2 linked regions of the Gemmobacter sp. 24YEA27 genome follow. The protein of the gene in region 2 interacts with the protein of the main gene of each other region in a pairwise test. Links are inferred from orthologs where the notes say so. Each region holds a gene or a part of one and is shown on either strand. Other genes may lie near its edges.

Region 1 (10,008 bases), 1.4 Mb from region 2 along the record:
CCCGCAATCAGCAGGGCGTCGCCGGGGAGGAGCGCGTCGACGGCGCGCAGGATCGCCTCGGCGCGGTCGCCGACCTCATTGGCCTCGGGGCAGGCGGCCATGATCTCGGCGCGGATGGCGGCGGGCTCTTCAGAACGCGGATTGTCGTCGGTCACGAAGAGGATATCGGCATTGGCCTGTGCGGCCGCGCCCATCAGCGGGCGTTTCGTGCGGTCGCGGTCGCCGCCGGCGCCGAAGACCACGATCAGCCGGCCCATGACATGCGGGCGCAGGCCTTGCAGCGCGGTGGCGATGGCATCGGGCGTATGGGCGTAATCGACATAGACCGGCGCGCCATTTCTGCGGGTCGCGGCCAGTTCCATCCGGCCGCGCACGCCTTTGAGGCCGGGCAGAGCCTCCATCACACGATCCGGTTTCTCGCCGCAGGCGATCACAAGGCCCGCCGCGAGCGCAACATTTTCCGCCTGGAAGGAGCCGGTCAGGCTCAGCCGCGCCTGGAAGGGTTTGCCCTGCCACAAAAGCCGCAATTCCTGGCCCGTGGCATCGGGGCGGATCGCTTTTATCTGCAGATCGGGGAGCGGGCCGGTTTCGCCCCGCCCGACGCGCAGCACCGGCAGGCCGCGCGCTTCGGCAAGCTCGGCCATTTCCGGGCCATAAGCACCGTCGAGATTGATCACCGCCACCGCATCATCGGGAAGAAGCCGGGTGAAGAGACCGGCTTTCGCGGTAAAATAGGCCTCCATCGTGTGGTGATAGTCGAGATGGTCCTGGGTCAGATTGGTGAAGCCCGCCGCTTTCAGCCGCACGCCTTCGAGGCGGCGCTGGTCGAGCCCATGCGAGGAGGCCTCCATCACGGCATGGGTGATGCCGTCACCCGCCGCATCTGCGAGCATGGCATGCAGGGTCACCGGGTCGGGGGTTGTATGGGCGGATGGCGCCTGCCAGTCGCCTTCGACCCGGTCGTGCCGATATTGATCGCGGCATGTCCAAGCGCCTGCCAGATCTGACGGGTGAAGGTCGACACAGAGGTCTTCCCGTTGGTGCCGGTGACCGCCGCCATGACCGCAGGCTGCGCCCCCGACCAGAGCGCGGCGGCACGGGCAAGAGCCTCGCGGGGCTCGTCCACCACGACCAGCGCCACGTCAGTCAGGCCAATCGCTTCGGTCCCGATCAGCGCGCCCATCGGATCGGTGAGGATCGCGGTCGCCCCCTTTTCCAGCGCAGTCGCGATGAAGTCGGCGCCGTGGCGCAGGCTGCCTGGCAGCGCCGCAAAGAGGAAGCCAGGCCTGACCGCCCGGCTGTCAGCCGTGATCCCGGTCAGGACCGGATCCCTGCTTTGCCTTGCCTTCAGCCCCAGCCCCGAGAGCCGCTTTTCACCCGCCATATTTCACCCGTTCAGTTCGCTGCCGCTTGCAGCCGCAGCTCTGGCACCCGTTCAGTTTGCCGCTGCTGTTAGCGCAGCTCCGGTGATGGGTTCAACTATCGGCCTCACGTCAAGCAGCGGCGCGATGCGGCGGATCATCTCGGCGGTGACCGGCACAGAGGTCCAGCCGGCAGTGCGCAGCGGCCGTGGCCCCGACGTATCAGCGGGTTCATCCAGCGTCACAATCACCACATAGCGCGGGTTTGACGCCGGGAAGGTCGAGGCGAAAGTGTTGATGACCTTGTCCTTGTAATAGCCCCCGGATTTCTTGGGCTTGTCGGCGGTGCCGGTCTTGCCCGCGACCTCATAGCCTTTGACCTCGCCAAGGCTGGCCGTGCCATGGGTCACCACCGAGCGCAGCATCGAAACCGATTCCTTCGCGACCTTCTCGCTCATCACACGGATGCCCGAGGCGGGGCCCTTCTGTTTCAGGAGCGTCGGCTTGACATAAAGACCCCCATTCGCGATCGACGCATAGGCGGCCGCAAGATGCATCGGGCTTGCCGACATGCCATGGCCGTAAGAGGTGGTGATGGTCACGATCTCGGGCCAGCGCCTCGGGATCAGCGGCTTCGCGCCCGGGGCCTCGATCAGCTCGAGCGGCGTCGGGTCGAAGAAGCCAAGCGATTTCAGAAAGGCCTGCTGGCGCTGCGGCCCGATCATAAGTGCGATATGGGCGGTGCCGACGTTTGACGATTTCTCGATCACCTTGCGCACCGAGAGCATCGGGCCGTAATTCTTGCCCTCGAATTCCTTGATCCGGTGCTTGCCCCAGGTCATCGGCGCATTGGCATCGACCAGGGTGTCGGGCGTCACAAGGCCCAGCTCCATCGCCTGAGCGGCGGCAAAGATCTTAAAGGCAGACCCCAGCTCATACACCCCCTGCACCGCGCGGTTGAAGAGCGGGCTGTCCGAGGGTTCGTCATCCTTGCCCACCAGCGGCACCGGGCGGTCATTGGGGTCGAATGTCGGCGCCGAGGCCAGCGCGAGGATCTCACCCGTGCGCACATCCATCACAATCGCGGCGCCGCCGCGCGCATTCAGCATCGAAATCCCGGCGGAAAGCACCTCTTCGACCGTGGCCTGCACGGTAAGGTCAAGCGACAGCTCCAGCGGCTGACCGGCCTGGGCGGGATCGCGCAGTCGCGCATCCATTGCCTTTTCGATCCCGGCGGTACCGATCACTTCGGCGGAATGCACGCCTTCTGCGCCAAAGGAATAGCCGCCCAGCACATGCGCCGCGAGCGTGCCGTTCGGGTAAAGCCGCATCTCCCGCGGGCCAAACAAAAGCCCCGGATCGCCGATCTCATGCACCGCCTGCATCTGTTCGGGGCTGAGAACCTTCCTCACCCAGAGAAACCGGCGCCCGTCGGTGAAACGGCGTTCCAGGTCTTCGGCCTTCAGATCGGGAAAGATCTCGGCCAGTTTGCGCGCCGAGCCTTTGGGATCGACCATGTCTTTCGGATGCGCGTAAAGCGCCGAAGTGGTCATATTGGTCGCAAGGATGCGCCCATTTCTGTCCGTGATATCGGCGCGTTGCGCGACAATCTCGGCCCCCGGCGCCGACGCCACCGGCTCGACCGGCTCAGAGGCCGCAAGATGGCCCATCCGGACCCCGATGGTCAGATAGGCGCAGCCGAAGGCCAGAGCGAGCAGACCCAGCCGGGCCGACGCGCGCGGCTGGCTTTTGTCGCGGATCACCTCATGGCGGCGTTCGAGATTCTCGCGCTCGATCAGATCGGGGTTTTCACCGTTCTGGCGCGCCTCAAGGATACGGGCAAGCGGGCGGAGGGGTGTGCGCATGGATCAGAGCCCCTCTTCTGCTGTGGCCGAGGTGATCCGGATCGCGCCGACGCCGTCGGGCAGTTCGATCGCGGGGATCTCGGGCACCGGATAGGCGACGCTTGCCGTGGAGCCGAACTGACCCGGTTCCATCGGCATCAGCGGCACGCGTTCGAAATTCAGCGAAACCAGATCCCGCAACCGGTCGGGCCGGTTCAGCCAGGCCCATTCCGCCTTTTGCACCGACAGACCCTCGCGCAGGCTGGCAATCTGGCGCTGCAGCCCCCGGACCTCACGCAGCACTTCCTGGGTGGCGTAGTTTTCGCGATACGCCCAGAAGCCAAGGGCGATCACAGACAGGAAGGTAAAAACGTAAAGCACGGGGCGCATGTCAGGACCGTCCTTTTTGCGAGTTACGGGTCACATGAAACCGGGGAAGCCCGAGCGCCGCCGGATCGGCGGCCAGGGCCGGCGCATCCGTGCGAATGCCGATGCGAAGCTTCGCAGACCGCGCGCGCGGATTGGCGGCAAGTTCTTCGTCATCGGGGCCGATGGCCTTCTTCGACGCAAGCCGAAAGCGCGGGGTGACAGCATCCCGCGCCGGCGCATAGCGGTTGGCAGCGGGTTCGGCGCCGGAGGCCTGCTGGAAGAACCGCTTGACGATGCGGTCTTCGAGGCTGTGGAAGGTCACCACCGCCAGCCGCCCGCCGGGTTTCAGGATGCGCTCTGCCGCCGCCAGGCCTTCGGCCAGCTGGTCGAATTCGGCATTCACCGCGATGCGGATCGCCTGGAAACTGCGGGTCGCCGGATGGCTTTCGCCGAATTTGGGGCGCGGCAACTGTTTCGCCACCACCTCGGCCAATTGCAATGTGGTGGTGAAAGGGCTGGTCTCACGCGCGGCCACAATCGCGCGCGCGATGCGGCGCGAGGCACGTTCTTCACCGTAATTATAAAGAATATCCGCGAGATATTCCTCGCCTGCGGTATTCACCAGATCGGCAGCCGATGGCCCGTCCTGGCTCATCCGCATGTCAAGCGGGCCGTCTTTCTGAAAGGAAAACCCGCGCTCTGCCTCGTCAATCTGCATCGACGACACGCCGATATCAAGGACGACCCCATCCGCCGCCTCACCGGCCAGAGTATCCAGATCTGAAAACGTGCCCTGCGCCAGCGCGATGCGCCCGCCGAACTCCGGCAGCCAGGACGCCGCCATCTGATGCGCCAGCGGATCGCGGTCGATGCCCAGCACCCGCGACGCTCCCGCGCCGATCAGGCCCTTTGCATAGCCCCCTGCCCGAACGTGCCATCAATCCAGAAGCCTTCGACCGGGGCTGACGCCGCAAGCAAGGGCCTGAGGAGCACCGGGATATGCGGTGCGCTTCCTGCCATCGCTTACACTCCGTCATGCGGCAGGAGCGAGAGGAGATCCGCGCCATCGGGCAGGTCGAGATCGATCTCTTCCTGTGCCGCCATTTCCGTATCATAGGTATCGCGCAGCCAGATCTGGAACGTGTCCAGCGCGCCCGCAAAACAGGCCTCGCCGGCATCGGTCAGGCCGATCCGCTCGCGCACCTTCTGCGGCAGCACGAGACGGCCATCATCATCGATTTCAACGGTCTGCGAGAGGGTGATGTAGTTGCGCTCAAGCGCCTTGCGCTGCGGCGTACCGGGGGCGAGCCTGCGGATCTTGTCTTCCATCACGGCCATCTGCCCGACGGAATAGCATTCGACATAGGCCTGGCCGGCGCGGCCACCATAGACCATCACAACACGCGGGCGCGAGGTCCCTGCCCCGGCATCGCCGGCTTCCAGAATACGGCGAAAAGGCGCCGGGATCGAAACCCGCGCCTTTGCATCTACCTTCTGGTAGAACTCGCCTCTGAATGCCTCAGCCATTGCTTTGTGCCGGCCCTTGTTGCGTCAGTTTTCGCGTTTGTCCCTGAGCCTTGCGGCCCGATGAAATGCGCCTTGCGGCGGTGGTCTTCTGGCCCGTCGGCCGAAATCTCATGGTCCAGAAATGAAATGGGCGGATCGGACTGCTGCCACTGTCCGATCCGCCTCTGTCCCATCGCTGGGCGTCCAGCTACGCGCGCCACCTGGGGGAGATGTCTGCTCGCTCGCGCGCCGGATCTCTGTCGTCCGATGAAAGGGTTTGCCTGTATGAGCTGCCTTTTTTCGCCTTTGTTCGGGGTCTTCGTCCGCCCCTGACGTCTTTGTTTGCCCGTCTCATCTTCCGTGCCCTCAACATGCCTGGGATTTCATGGTCTGACAAGGGAAATGTTGGACCATGATGGCAATATCTTGTCCGGGATGGGATGGGAAAACAGGATATTGTGGCCCTCACGCCTCATCACGACACTATATCTATGGCTCTCGTTTGCGTTACTGTCGATATATTGGAGAAACCAGCCAAACCCATGTAATCCCGGAGGGTCGAAGTTTTTTCAGGATCAGGGCGCAACCTCCGCAAAAGGCAGCGCATCATTGCCGATCACATACACGCAGCACCCCTCTCAATCCCGGAGATTCACCCGTCTGAGGTGAAATCATCTCTTCAGTTCCATGAAATTCCATGTCGATTGATTCGGAGACCCGCAGTTCCATCCCATCCCATCCCTGAGCCGCCTGCGCGCCCCGGCGGCGATCAGAGGGGGCCAGTGAAGCAAAACCCCGCCACCGGGGATGGGTGGCGGGGTTTTCAGGGCTCAGGGATCGGCGCGGCGCAGGGGGCGCCTGCCGGTGACAGGGGCCGTCAGGCCATATTGCCGTCGATCAGGCGCCGCGCGAGACGGTCATAGGCCTCGGCCAGCGGACCATCGCCGGTGGCAATCGGCGCGCCGGCATCGCCCGCCACCCGCACATCCAGCGCCAGTGGCAGCTCGCCGAGGAAGGGGATGTTCAGGCGCTGCGCTTCGGCAGGGACGCCGCCATGGCCAAAGATATGCGCCTCATGGCCGCAATTGGGGCAGATATAAGAGGACATGTTCTCGATCAGGCCAAGGATCGGCGTTTTCAGCTTGTTGAACATATCGATGGCCTTCAGAGCGTCGATCAGCGCCACATCCTGCGGCGTCGAGACCACCAGCGCGCCGGTCAGCTGCACGCGCTGCGACAACGACAGCTGCACGTCACCCGTGCCGGGCGGCAGGTCGATCAGAAGGATATCCAGCTCGCCCCAGGCCACCTGGGACAAAAGCTGCTGGATCGCCCCCATCAGCATCGGGCCGCGCCAGACCACCGCCTCGCCCTCTTTCAGCAAAAGCCCCATCGACATCATGGTCACGCCATGCGCGACCACCGGCTCGATGATCTTGCCATCGACGGAAGACGGGCGTTTCGAGACCCCCATCATCCGCGCCTGGCTCGGCCCGTATATATCTGCGTCCAGCAGGCCCACGCGCCGCCCCTGTTTCGCCAGTGCCACCGCAAGGTTCGAGCTGACCGTCGACTTGCCGACGCCGCCCTTGCCCGAGCCGATCGCGATAATACGGTCGATCCCCGAGAGCTTTTGCGGCCCGCCCTGCTGCGGCGTCGGATGACCGCCGATCTTCAGACTGGGCGGCTCGCCCGCCGCGCCCGAGCTGCGCACCACCGGCCCCGCAGGTTTCGGGGCCGCTTTCGCCGCCGGGCCATGCGCCGTCATCACCACCTGGACCGAGGTGATCCCCGGCAGCGCCTTCAGCGCCGCCTCAGCCGCCGCCTGGACCGGCGCGAGCGCCCGCGCCTGGTCTGCGCTTTCCGCCTCGATGACGAAGCGCACCACGCCACCATCTACCGAGAGCGCGCGAATCAAATCGCGCGACACCAGGGTGCCGCCCCCTGGCAGGGCAATCCCCGCCAGAATCTCCGTTACCGCTTCACGCGTGGCTGTCATCGCTCTCTCCGGACAAATCGCTGGCTGAGACTCGGCAGTTTTTGCGAAAAGGGCAAGGGGCGGAGAAATATCTGTTCGCAGACTGCCTGATCTTTAACCATATCTGTTCATATCAATGACATAGCCCCGAAAACAGCCATGCGATTGCTGCATGGCAGCATTGCCGGGCCGTCTATTGTGCAAACGCAGAAAAACCCGCATGTTAGCGACAACGGAAAGCAACAGACCGGCACGAAGATCCGCCAAACCTGGCAAGACCACCGCCGATCCTGACGCAAAGGCTTGATGAAATGGCATATGTGAACACCTCCCGCGCCGCTTTGGCCCGGCCCTCTCTCTTCGGCGATGTTGTCGAGGCCCTGCGCAACGCAATCGCACGTCGTAAACTCTACTCGCGGACCCTTGAAGAGCTTCGTTCGCTCTCGGATCGTGATCTGTCGGATCTGGGCCTGTCCCGCGCCATGATCACCGAAGTTGCCCGCGAAGCCGCTTACGGCAAATAAGTTTCCCGCTCCGGATCCCCTCCTCCTCCCTTGATCCGGCGTGAAAATGGCGCCGCCGCCCTCCTCCCAGGTGGCGCCAGCTTTTAAAGGGCAGCAATGCCCGCTCCATTCGGTGGCCCACTCCTCCTCCCTCGGGCCTTCGAACCAGCGGCGGCCCCCTCCTCCTCCCTGGGGTCGCCGCATCAGATACCGGCCTGCAGCGCGCTTATGCGCCGGGCCAGACGAGTTCGGAGCCCCTCTCCTCCTCCCTTGGGGCCTCCGGAAACAGCAGCGGCTCCCCTCCTCCTCCCTGGAGCCGCTGCGCAAAATAGTGGCCCCTCGTCCTTGTGACGCCCGGGCCAGACGAGTTCGGAGCCCCTCTCCTCCTCCCTGGGGTCTCCGGAAAGCGCGGCGGCTCCTCTCCTCCTCCCCGGAGCCGCTGCGCCCTCCCAATAGGGCACAGGCCTGTGCCTGGTGTCCGATCGGTTCGGCGGCGCTCTCCTCCTCCCTTGCGCCACCGGAACTTGCGGCGGTCCCTCTCCTCCTCCCTCGGGACCGCCGCCCTCCCCTCCCTTTTTCACCGTTAAAGATGCCAGGGCCGGGCCAAGGCGCTCAGGGCCGGGCCAAGGGACTGGCGCGCAGCGGAACAAACCGGTTGCAGCATTGGCCAGTTTCGGCGGGCCAGAATCAAAAAGGCCGGCGCAAGTGCCGGCCTTTTTGATTCTGAACGGACAAGCTGCCCGTCAATTGTCCATCTTGAGCGCCTGGATGAAGGCGGTCTGCGGAATCTCGACCTTGCCGAACTGCCGCATCTTCTTTTTGCCTTCCTTCTGCTTGTCCAGAAGCTTGCGTTTGCGCGTCGCGTCGCCGCCATAGCATTTCGCGGTCACGTCCTTGCGCATCGCCGAGAGGGTTTCGCGCGCAATCACCCTTGCGCCAATCGCCGCCTGGATCGGGATCTTGAACATATGGCGCGGGATCAGCTCTTTCAGCTTTTCGACCATCACCCGGCCCCGCGCCTCGGCGCGGTCACGGTGAACCATCATCGCCAGCGCATCCACCGGTTCTTCATTCACCATGATCGACATTTTCACGAGATTGTCCTCGCGATATTCCGACAGGCTATAGTCAAAGGAGGCATAGCCCTTGGTCACCGATTTCAGCCGGTCATAAAAGTCGAACACCACTTCTGCCAGCGGCAGGTCATATTCGACCATGGCGCGCGGCCCGGCATAGGTCAGGTTCAGCTGGATACCGCGACGGTCCTGGCAAAGCTTAAGGATATCGCCGAGATATTCATCCGGCACCATGATCGTCGCCTTGATGCGCGGCTCTTCGATATGGTCGATATAGGTCAGGTCGGGCATATCGGCGGGGTTGTGCAGATCGCGCACCTCGCCGTCTTTCATATGCAGCTTGAACACCACGCTCGGCGCGGTGGTGATCAGATCGAGATCGAATTCACGCTCCAGCCGCTCGCGGATCACTTCAAGGTGCAAAAGACCAAGGAAGCCGCAGCGGAAGCCAAAGCCAAGGGCCGCCGAGGTCTCCATCTCATAGCTGAAGGACGCATCATTCAGCGCGAGTTTTTCAATTGCATCGCGCAGCGCCTCGAAATCGGCGGCATCGACCGGGAAGAGGCCGCAGAACACCACCGGCTGTGCGGGTTTGAAGCCCGGCAGCGGCGTCTCGCAGCCCTTCCTCTCATGGGTGACGGTGTCGCCGACACGGGTGTCGCGTACCTGTTTGATGGAGGCCGTGAAAACGCCGATCTCACCTGGCCCGAGCTCGGCAATATCTTTCATCTTCGGCGTCAGCACGGCGAGGCGGTCAATCGGATAAACCGCATTGGTCTGCATCATCCGGATGCGTTCGCCCTTTTTGATCACACCATCCATCACGCGGATCATCACGACAACGCCGAGATAGCTGTCATACCAGCTGTCAACCAGCATCGCCTTCAGGGGCGCATCGCGGTCACCTTTCGGCGCCGGCAGGCGCTGAACAATCGCTTCCAGAACATCCGGGATACCAAGGCCCGATTTCGCCGAAATCGGAATCGCGTCTGACGCATCCAGCCCGATCACGTCTTCGATATTGGCCTTCACCCGGTCCGGGTCGGCGGCGGGCAGGTCGATCTTGTTCAGGACCGGCACGATTTCATGCCCGGCATCCAGCGCCTGATAGACATTCGCAAGCGTCTGCGCTTCGACGCCCTGCGAGGCGTCCACCACCAGCAGCGACCCCTCAACCGCCCGCATCGAGCGCGAGACCTCATAGGCGAAGTCCACATGGCCGGGGGTGTCGATCAGGTTCAGGATATAGGTTTTCCCATCCTTCGCCGGATATTCGATCCGGACGGAGTTCGCCTTGATCGTGATGCCGCGCTCGCGCTCGATATCCATCGAGTCGAGGATCTGCGCCTTCATGTCACGCTCGGCCACCGT
Region 2 (9,894 bases):
CGCGCGACTGCAGCCATCCGCTCCGGCCGCTCCGGATGCCCCTCAGGCACCAGATGCCGCGCGAAAGCACCATCTGAGAAAACCAGCATCAATGCCCCTTCCTCCTGACCTAAATACTTCGGCGGGTGCGGGGGCAGGCCCCCCGCGTTCGGCCGCCTCAGTCTGGCGCCAGCATATAGCCCTCGCCCCGTACCGTCTGCAAATAGCGCGGCACCTTGGGATCATCCTCGATCTTGCGCCTGAGCCGGGTGATCTGCACATCGACCGCCCGTTCCTGCGCCTCTTCCTCGCGGCCCATGTCGAGGACCAGCCGCTCGCGCGAGATCGCCTCATTTGCGCTTGCCGCAAACAGCCGCATCAAAGCGGCCTCGGTTGCCGTCAGCCGCACCAGTTCGGGCCCCCGCCACAATTCGCCCCGGTCCATATCATAGCGCACCTGGCCCATATGCAGCATTTTTGGCGGCTGATCGGCCTCGCTCACCTGCGGCACCCGGCGCAGGATCGCGGCCACCCGCAACAAAAGCTCCTTCGGCTCGAAGGGCTTGGCGAGGTAATCATCCGCCCCCGCCTCCAGCCCCTCGATCCGGTTCGCCGTCTCGCCCCGTGCGGTCAGGAGAAGGATCGGCACCGAGGTCTTTTTGCGCAGATCGCGGGTCAGCGCGATGCCATCCTCATCGGGCATCATCACATCAAGGATCAGCATGTCGAATTCCAGCCCGGCCAGCAGCCGCCGCGCCTGGGCTGCATCCTTTGCCACAGTAACCATATAGCCGCTGCGCACGAGGAATTTCTGCAACAGGACCCGGATCCGCTCGTCGTCATCGACCACGAGAAGGTGAATATCCGCCAGATGCTGCGCGGCTCCAGTCATGCGTCGCTCTCCCTTTGCAACGCCTCAGGCGCCATCTCTCAGACGGTTGTAATAGTCGCGCAGGCCCGGGTCCATCATTGCCTCAAGCACCTGCCGGAAGCCCTGCACCGCCACCGGCCCCGCCGCGCGGTACGCTGCCCGCATCCGCGCACGTTGCGCATCCGACAGGCTTTTCTCCATTGCCTCGCCCTTTTCGGTCAGGAAAAGATGCCGCTCGCGCCCGTCGCGGCGGCCCTTTTCGCTGCGGACATGGCCGTCATCGATCAGGCTGCGCAGCACCCGGTTCAGGCTTTGCTTGGTCACGCCAAGGATCCCCAGCAGGTTCGACACCGTTGTCCCCGGGCTGCGATGGATGAAATGCACCGCCCGGTGATGGGCGCGGCCATAATCCATCGTCTCGAGGATCCGGTCCGGATCGGCGGTAAAGCCGCGATAGGCGAAGAACATCGCCTCGATGCCTTTGCGCAGCTGCTCATCGGTCAGGAAGAGCAGGTTCTCGCCGCCGCCACCCGGAGCGGTGCCAGAAAGTTGAGATCCAGAAAATTGAGACCCAGAAAATTGAGACATGGTCAGCCTCCTATTTCAGGACAACTTACGTCAGCCTTGTTGACTTTCCAAGTCATGAAGCGTAGCGAGTCGACAGGTTGGCGCAAGATAATGCACTTGCAGCATGGGTGTCGCGCAACTTTCGTAAAAATGGAGGGCCGGGATATGGCGGCATATGACGATCGTGATGGCTGGATCTGGATGGACGGAAAGCTCGTCCCCTGGCGTGAGGCGAATGTCCACGTCCTGACCCATGCGCTCCATTACGCATCCTCGGTTTTCGAGGGCGAGCGTTGCTATAATGGCAAGATTTTCAAAGGTGTCGAGCATTCGATGCGGCTGCGCAAATCGGCGGAACTCCTCGATATGGAGATCCCGTATTCGGTGCAGGAAATCGAGGCCGCCAAATACGAAATGCTGAAGGCGAATGGCTGGACCGATGCCTATGTGCGCGCGATTGCCTTCCGGGGCGCGGGCGATGAGATGGGTGTCTCGGCTGTCGGCAACCCGGTGCGCCTGGTGATCGCGGGCTGGGAGTGGGGTGCCTATTACGGCGACGCCAAGATGAAGGGCGCGAAGCTCGACATCTCGAAATGGCGCCGCCCGGATCCGGCGACGATCCCCTCCGCCGCCAAGGCCGCAGGTCTTTACATGATCTGCACGATGTCGAAACACGCAGCCCAGGCCAAGGGCTGCTCGGACGCGCTGATGATGGATTACCGCGGCTATGTCGCCGAGGCGACCGGCGCGAATATCTTCTTCGTCAAAGATGGCGAAGTGCATACGCCGCTGCCCGATTGCTTCCTGAATGGCATCACCCGCCAGACGGTGATCGGTCTGCTGAAGGAAAAGGGCCTCACCGTGCATGAGCGCCATATCATGCCGACCGAGCTTGCCGATTTCGAACAATGCTGGCTGACCGGCACCGCCGCCGAGGTCACCCCGGTCGGTGAGATTGGCGGCTTTAAATTCGAAGTCGGTGCTATCGCCCGCGACATCGCGGAAACCTATGAGCGCCACGTCCGCGCGTAATGCCTGGCATCATGAAATGGAAAGCGGCGGAGCATTTGCTCCGCCGCTTTTGTTTGGTCCGTCGCGACAGACCCTTGCCATGGCGCGCAGGACCGCCTTGCGCTGTAAGATCAGCGTTTCACCGGGGATTTCAGATACAGAGACACGCATAGGGGGCAACGGCATATTGCGGCGCGTGAATCTGGTGACCCGAGCTGCGTTCTGCAATCCGAGGCTGTCGTGTTTAAGGCGCGCGCAGGACCAGATGCGGCGCTCCGTCTGAGGTGCGGTCAAATGATCGCCCCGAGGCATCGACCACTTTGCGGATCCGGCTGCGGAAATTCGAGAAACTGTCGAATGTCACCACATCGACCGCCTGATCCAGCTGCAACTCGACCTCATAACGGCCCTCGGACAGCGCCGTGACCCCGATCACCTCGGCGAGGAAATCCTGACCCAGATAGCGCCCGGCAGTGATGTCTCCCAGTCGCACCGGCGGCTGTGGCCGGTTGCCGGCCCTTGCATGAAGCGTGTTCCAGTCGTGAAAGCCATGCGCCTTTGCCACCAGTTCCAGCGCGGCGGAATGGCTGATCTCCTGACCCTGGCGGGCCAGTTCACTGCGCAGGGCTTTCGCCTGCGTCTTTGCCTCTTCGAGGCCTGGTATTGCAGAAACTCTGTGTTCCATCTGCCTTGGCATCCTTATTCAGAGCGCCGGGAGATCTGGGATGGAGCCTGCATTGCCATCGAACCCGGCCTGAAACAGAAGCGGCGGATCGGTCTTTCCGGTTTCACCGTGGCGAAAAGCCTGCAGGCGGCAGGGACCGGAACCCTGCCGCCCAGATAGGTGCAGATGCTGTCATCGTCAAGCCGGATCCGGCCCGATCCGTTCCGACCGGCTCAGGCCAGAACGGTTTCGACCTCGATATTGCCCCGGGTCGCATTGGAATAGGGGCAGATGAAATGCCCGCGCTCGACGATCTTTTCGGCCACGTCGCGCTCCAGGCCCGGCAGGCTGACCGTCAGCGTCACCTTCAGGCCAAATCCCCCGTCCGAACGCGGGCCAATCCCGACCTCTGCCTTCACGGTTGCCGTATCCGGCACCGTTCCCAGCTTTTCGGACCCGGCTGCAAAGCGCATCGCACCCAGATAGCAGGCGGCATAGCCGGTGGCGAACAGCTCTTCGGGATTATGCCCGAGACCCGATCCGCCCAGTTCTTTCGGGCTGGCCATGGTGACGGTGAGCTGGCCGTTCTCGAGCCCTGCCACCCCGTTGCGGCCGCCGCCCGTGGCTTTGGCCGAAGTCTTGTATTTCACGTCGACAGACATGCTCACTCCTTTGAAATGGCCCGGTGCTTATGGCCGGGCCGGGGCATCCGAGCGCCTGGTCATCCGAATGGGGCTCAGACCGTGCGGCCGCGTGCGATCCGCAGGAATTGCTGCATCCGGGCGGGGCCGGCGCCCTCGCGCGGCTTGTGGAATGTGTCGCGCCCGGTCTCGCCCTTGCTGCGGGCGATGTTCAGAAAGGCCTTGACCCTCGCGCCGGTGGTGGCTGTGCGTTTGTCGGCAAGATGCCTGCTCATAACGTCCTCCTCACATGTGCTGCGTTACCGCAGGCAGTCTGGCACAGGCCGCCTTATATCCCAAGCCTGCAATCAGGCGTTTTCCGCGAGCCTCACCCCATCCGGCCGGTTCCGGCCTGGTCAGCGGCCGGGCCCGGAATTGGTCAGCCGGCTCAGGGCCCATCTCGCCGCATCGGCAACGACCGGATCCGGGTCCGCACACAGCGCCCCGGCGGCGCTGGCGAGGCCAGCGTCTGCCGAATTGCCGATGGCGTAAAGCACGTTGCGGATGAAACGGTCGCGGCCGATCCGCTTGATCGGGCTGCCGGCAAAGCGCGCGCGAAATCCGGCATCATCCAGCGTCGCAAGCTCGGCGAGTTCTGGTGCCCCGACCTTCGGCTGATAGCCGATCTCTTTGGCCTGCTGCGCGAATTTGTTCCAGGGGCAGGCGGCAAGACAATCATCGCAGCCATAGATCCGGTTGCCCATCCGGGCGCGCAAGTCTTCGTCCACCGGACCCTTATGCTCGATGGTCAGATAGGAAATGCAGCGCCGCGCATCCAGCTGATAGGGCGCGGGAAAGGCATCGGTAGGGCAGGCGGACAGACAGGCCCGGCAGGAGCCGCAATGCGAGACCTCTGCGGCATCTTTCGGCAGATCAAGCGTGGTGAAGATCGAGCCGAGAAAGAACCAGTTCCCCAGATCGCGGCTGAGGAGGTTCGTATGTTTCCCTTGCCAGCCCAGACCCGCCGCCTCGGCCAGTGGCTTCTCCATCACCGGCGCGGTATCGACGAAAACCTTGATCTCCTCGCCCGCCGTTTGGTCCAGCAGCCAGCGCCCCAGCCGTTTCAGCCGCCGCTTGACCAGATCATGGTAATCCTTGCCCTGGGCATAGACCGAGATTGCCGCCCGGTCGCGCTGTTCCAGCACCGCGCGCGGATCTTCTTCAGGCGTATAGACCTCCGCCAGCATGATCACCGATCGCGCTTCCGGCCAGAGCGCCCCGGGCGCGCCCCGCCAGTGCTCGCGCTCTGCCATCCAGCCCATGGACCCATGTCGCCCGGCTTCCAGAAATTCCCTCAGCCGCGCCGCCGTTCCCGGCACCGCATCCGGCGCGCAGATCCCCATTTTCGAGAATCCCTCTGCCAGCGCCTGCTCCCGCAGCCGCTCCTTCAAAGGGAGGGGATTGTTGCTTTTCATCCTGGCTCAAATACTCCGGGGGTGTGGGGGCTGGCCCCCACCCGGCCAGCTTCAGAAATCCAGATCGGTATATTGCCGGGGCGGCGGGAAACCCGGCACCTGATCCGCCAGCAGCGTCCGGAAGGACGGGCGCGACTTGATCTTGGCGTACCAGTCCTTGACCACCTCATGCCGGTGCCAGTCGACATCCGAGATATAATCAAGGCTCGACAGATGCGCCGCCGCCGTCAGATCCGCCAGCGTCATCACATCTCCGGCCAGCCAGGACCGCCGGTCCAGCAGCCAGGCCATATAATCAAGGTGATACTTGATCTTGCTCGACCCGGATTTCACATTCTTCGAATCCGGATAGCCCTCTTTCGTCAGCTTCTTGTTCACCCGCTCGTAAAGCAGCTTGGACGTCACTTCGTGATGGAACTTGTCGTCAAACCAGGTACAGAGCCTGCGCATCTCATAGCGCAGTTCGGGATCCCTCGGCACCAGCGGCGGCACCAGAACCGTCTCGTCGATATATTCGCAAATCGCCTGGCTTTCGCTCAGAAGTCGCCCGTTCAGCCGCAGAATCGGCACTTTCCCCGCCGGATTGCGCCGCAGGAAATCCTGGCCCTGTTCCCAGTAGCGTTCCTCGACCAGCTCGACCTCGATTTTCTTCTCGGCCAAGGTCAGCCGCACCTTGCGACAAAAGGGGGAAAGGGGGACGTGATAAAGACGGTTCATCTGGTTACTGCCCGCAAACTCCCCCTGTCCTAGACCCTGCGGGCCTGGCGATCAATCCCGGCACCGGTCAGAGCGGCAAAAGCGCGCTACTGAAAACAGCCGGCGCGGCCATCGGCGCGGATCGTATCGGCGCCTGATATGATCGAGGCGGTCCTTTTGCGCACAAAAGCCGAGGGTTTCGAGGCCGAGCGGCGTTTCGGATCCGGCAGCACCGCTGCCAGCCGTGCCGCCTGCAAGGCTGACAGGTTTTTCGCATCGACCCCGAAATAATGCCGCGCCGCCGCCTGGACCCCGAACACGCCCTCGTCGAATTCGGCCACGTTCAGATAGACTTCGAGGATGCGCTCTTTCGACCAGAAAAGCTCGATCACCGGGGTGAGCGCGGCTTCGGCGGCTTTGCGGGCGTATGAGCGGTCATGCCAGAGGAAGACATTCTTCGCCACCTGCTGCGTGATGGTGGATGCACCCCGGTTCGATCCCGAATTGATCGCGTCCCGGATCGCGGTCATGTCAAAGCCCCAGTGGTTGCAGAAATTCGCATCTTCTGCCGCCACGGCCGCACGGCCCATCACCGGCGCGATCTCGTCCCAGGACACCCATTGCCGGTCAATCGCGCCAAGCCGCCATTTTTCCTGCATCTGATAGATATTGATCGGCGGCGGCAGGAAGCTGAACAGAATGATCAGCACAAGGAAGAAGCCCACGACGCCAAGAACCGCCCGCAGCGCCCAACGCCGGAGCTGCGCAAACGCCCCGCGCCGCCGCGTGCTTTTAGCGCCCGTCGCGCCTGCCGCGGGTTTTTTCCGTGGTTTTCGGACCACCGGCTTCTTTTCCTCGGGCTGCTCAACGATCTCGTCCGACATGATCCTGCAATGACCTGGTCAGAGGCCATGCGTCAAGTCGCGCGGCACACCGCGCCTGCGGAGCAGATCGGGGCGTTGCCGTCTGAGCCCGGCGGATCGCCGCCTGGCGCTTCCCGCCCCGCAGGTGCCTTGCCGACGGAAACCCCTGGGCAGGGCGTGGAACAGTCGTGATCCAGAACGAACAGACCATGAAAAGGAGTATCTCCCATGGCAGGACTTAAGCTTCTTCCGGCCGCGCTGGCCGGTGCCCTTGCCCTGATGCCGCTGAGCGCGTTTTCCCAGGAGGCTACAGGGCCGGCCCCGGCGCAAAATGCTGACCAGGGGGCAGGCCCCGGCTCCGGTCACGGCGCGCGCTTTGCGCGGGCTCCGATGATCCGGCTCGATTTCGGGGCCGGGCGGACCATCAGCGTACAATGTGGCGAGACCGCAATTGCCGCCTGTGTCGAGGCGATCACGCCGCTGGCCGAAAAGCTGGCCGCGACCCCGGCAGCGGGCCCCGGCAAAGACCGCGATCATGCAAAGGGCCGGGGCGGTGAGCACCATAAAGCCCATGGCAAGGATCGGGGCAAAGATCGCGAAAAAGGCGGGGCCGGTTTTAAACGTGACAAATCCGGCCAGGGGCAAGACAGGCCAGCTGCGGCACCGGATGCTCCGGCAGAGGTGACCCCGCCTGACGCACCGGCTCCGTAATTCTGCCCCGGGGGCGTGACTGCCCCCGGGTTTCTCCCTGAACCTGCGATGGTCGTGAAATGCGCGACGCCTGGCTGTCAGTTTGCCGACAGCGGGCCGATATCGCCGGGCCGCATCCAGAGGATCGTAAGATCCTCTGTCGCGGTTCTCAGAAGCGCCCCGCCATCCTCAGCGCTGACGATCCGGCCACAGGTTTCGGCCGCCGCCTCGCGGGTCACACAAAACTGATCCGCCTCAATCCGGTAGCGGAAACCGGCGGCGGGCGCGCCTGAGGCATAGGCCCTGCCGGCGCCATTTTCGCCAAGCCAATAGGCAATACGTCCCTCTTCGCTTTCCAGGAGCACCGAGTGCCCGGGCGCGAAAGCCTCGACCCCGGGCAGGTCAGGATGGGGCGCGTCCACCGGCGGATTGGCGTAAAGCGTGCGGAAATCGGCGGGCTCCACCCGTGCCATAGCCCGCAATTCGGCCAGCGGCGTGTAATGCGGCAGCGTCTGCCAGAGATCGAACAGGCGGTACTGCGGCATCGAATCTTCGCTCACCCGTTCAAACCAGGCGGTATAGGGCGGCGTGGCCGGGGCATCATGGTAGAACAGGCATTGGTGATGCCGCGACAGAACTTCACGGAAGAAGGGCGGCGCTGTCTCATCCGCGCCCCCGACCGGCAGGTCCCAGGTCGCGGGGGGCAGGCGGGCTTCGGGCTCATAGCCCTCTTCGGGCAGATTGACCTGCCAGGCCCAGGAACTCAGATCCGGATCGGTCGCGTCCTGCCAGCCCCTGGCCTGCAGCGAGAGATTGTTGCAGGCGCGCATCCAGGTGGCCTCATCGGTCTCGATGGGCGGCACTCCGGCAAGCCGGATGTCATAGAGGCCGGCCTTGCCGGTGGTGTTGATCATATAGGGATGGGCCGGATCACGATGCGAGAGCATCCCGACCATGAGCTGCGGATGGAACCGGGCGGTGGGCGTATAGCTGTCGATGCCGGAAAACAGGTCGGTCAGCCCGGCCATATAGTCCAGCACGGCATTGCCATCGGGCAAATCGGGCGCCAGAAAGCCCAGCCTTCCCCCGGTATGGAGCGCCCGCATTGGCATCCGCGCGCCGCCCCCCGAATTCGAGGAGGCAACTGACCCGGCCATGAACGCGACTGCGCAGGCGCCGAAACACTCCGCGCCATCCGGCACCACGGTCGCAAGCGCGCTGTCGCGGATCACCTTCGCCAGTGCCAGCGCCTCAGAGGCATCGCCTCCGGCGCTGTTGAGGCAAAGCACCTGGCCCTCGGCCCCGGTCCCGGACAGCAGACTGGTCGGGCGTCCGCGCTCGATGCTGTCATCTTCGAGAATGGCCTCAAGCCGGCCGGCATCTCCCGGTTCGATCCCGCCTTTCAGGCGAAGGCTGCAGCTGCCCGATACCAGCCCCGCCGCATCGCGCAAGGCGGGGTCAATGAGCGAGATCTCGGCTGCATGGGTCGCGAGGGGCGCTGACAGGAGGAGGCCGCATAGCAGGGCGGCAGGCAAATGGGTCGGGATCAGTTTGTCTTGCATCGCGCTCTCCGTTCCGGACAGCGCAATAACACCTGGCAAGTGCTTCGGGATCAAGCGCTTTGGCGGGATAAAGGCCTGTCAGACCAGCCCGACATTTGCCCCGCCGTCGCGCTGTCGATGAAGGCTGGCCTCCGGCACGTTTCGCGCCACCAGGATCAGGTCGAATTCGGTCAGATCAGTCACATAGTTCAGCGCGGTAAAGCCCAATTTCGACGCATCCGCCAGCAGGAATGTCATTTCATCATCGTCCGTTTCGGGCGCATCACCAGCTCTTCGGGGTAAAGATCGCGATGTCCCGGATCGTCTTCTTCGACAGGATCACGACATCGACGTGATCCTGTCCGACGGTCGAGATCAGGTCGATATCAGGCACCCCCCCGCAGCCCAGGGGAGCACCGGCACCGCATAAGTGACGCCGGTGGTAGGCGTCACCTCGGGCAGGATCCGGGTCTCGTGCTGCATGGTGCGGCAATAGCCGATGGGGAGGCGAGGCACGCGATCTCTGCGGTGCTGCCGGCGATCTGGCGCAAGGCCTATGGTTCCGACCTGGGACAGATCGGCGAGAAGGGTTTTACCGGGCTGGAACTGGCGCCGCCGCAGAAGGCCTGCGGCGCAAGGGTGTTGATCCTGCCCAGTGTTAAATCGGGCTCTGACCTTGCGCGCCAGATCCGCGAGGCGCTGGCCGGTTTGGGAATAGCGGGGTTTGACGCGATTCTCCTTGAACATCCTGGCGTGTTCACCTTGGGCCAGATGGCGCGGCAAAGCTTTGACCAGATGATTGCGATCTGTGGCGCCGCCGAGGCCCGGATCGCGGCAAATCTCACCCCCCTGACCGAGGCACGATCCAACCCCGATCCGCTGGGGTGGCAAGGCTGCGCGGCTTTGTGTCCCGTGCG

The links.
Region 1: the proteins of mtgA (region 2) and QNO18_RS08780 interact in binary tests that used the Escherichia coli proteins (3 or more experiments, as listed by UniProt). The link is inferred for Gemmobacter sp. 24YEA27 from one-to-one orthologs.

What each region holds. Positions count from the first base shown.
Region 1 is NZ_JASJPW010000001.1:1,764,128-1,774,135, reverse strand. The notes cover bases 832-3,685. They hold QNO18_RS08780 (penicillin-binding protein 2), read right to left. Parts: upstream 3,227-3,685; coding sequence 1,436-3,226; downstream 832-1,435. Other genes in these bases: QNO18_RS08775 (cell division protein FtsL), read right to left, coding at 3,230-3,595. In the rest of the region: QNO18_RS08765 (division/cell wall cluster transcriptional repressor MraZ), read right to left, coding at 4,598-5,101; QNO18_RS08760 (Mrp/NBP35 family ATP-binding protein), read right to left, coding at 5,958-7,079; QNO18_RS08755 (DUF1127 domain-containing protein), read left to right, coding at 7,370-7,582; lepA (translation elongation factor 4), read right to left, coding at 8,305-10,008. UniProt on the Escherichia coli protein: Essential cell division protein that catalyzes cross-linking of the peptidoglycan cell wall at the division septum. Required for localization of FtsN.
Region 2 is NZ_JASJPW010000001.1:377,972-387,865, reverse strand. Bases 4,880-7,619 are described here. They hold mtgA (monofunctional biosynthetic peptidoglycan transglycosylase), read right to left. Parts: upstream 6,768-7,619; coding sequence 5,991-6,767; downstream 4,880-5,990. Other genes in these bases: QNO18_RS01895 (hypothetical protein), read right to left, coding at 7,535-7,619; QNO18_RS01900 (hypothetical protein), read left to right, coding at 6,975-7,457; QNO18_RS01910 (glutathione S-transferase family protein), read right to left, coding at 5,239-5,904; queG (tRNA epoxyqueuosine(34) reductase QueG), read right to left, coding at 4,880-5,187. Outside these bases: QNO18_RS01950 (histone deacetylase family protein), read right to left, coding at 1-89; QNO18_RS01945 (response regulator), read right to left, coding at 158-871; QNO18_RS01940 (MarR family transcriptional regulator), read right to left, coding at 896-1,438; QNO18_RS01935 (branched-chain amino acid aminotransferase), read left to right, coding at 1,583-2,449; QNO18_RS01930 (glyoxalase superfamily protein), read right to left, coding at 2,673-3,113; QNO18_RS01925 (organic hydroperoxide resistance protein), read right to left, coding at 3,326-3,754; QNO18_RS01920 (hypothetical protein), read right to left, coding at 3,829-4,008; more of queG, read right to left, coding at 4,129-4,879; more of QNO18_RS01895, read right to left, coding at 7,620-8,998; QNO18_RS01890 (hypothetical protein), read right to left, coding at 9,077-9,235; QNO18_RS01885 (hypothetical protein), read left to right, coding at 9,452-9,894. UniProt on the Escherichia coli protein: Peptidoglycan polymerase that catalyzes glycan chain elongation from lipid-linked precursors. May play a role in peptidoglycan assembly during cell division in collaboration with other cell division proteins.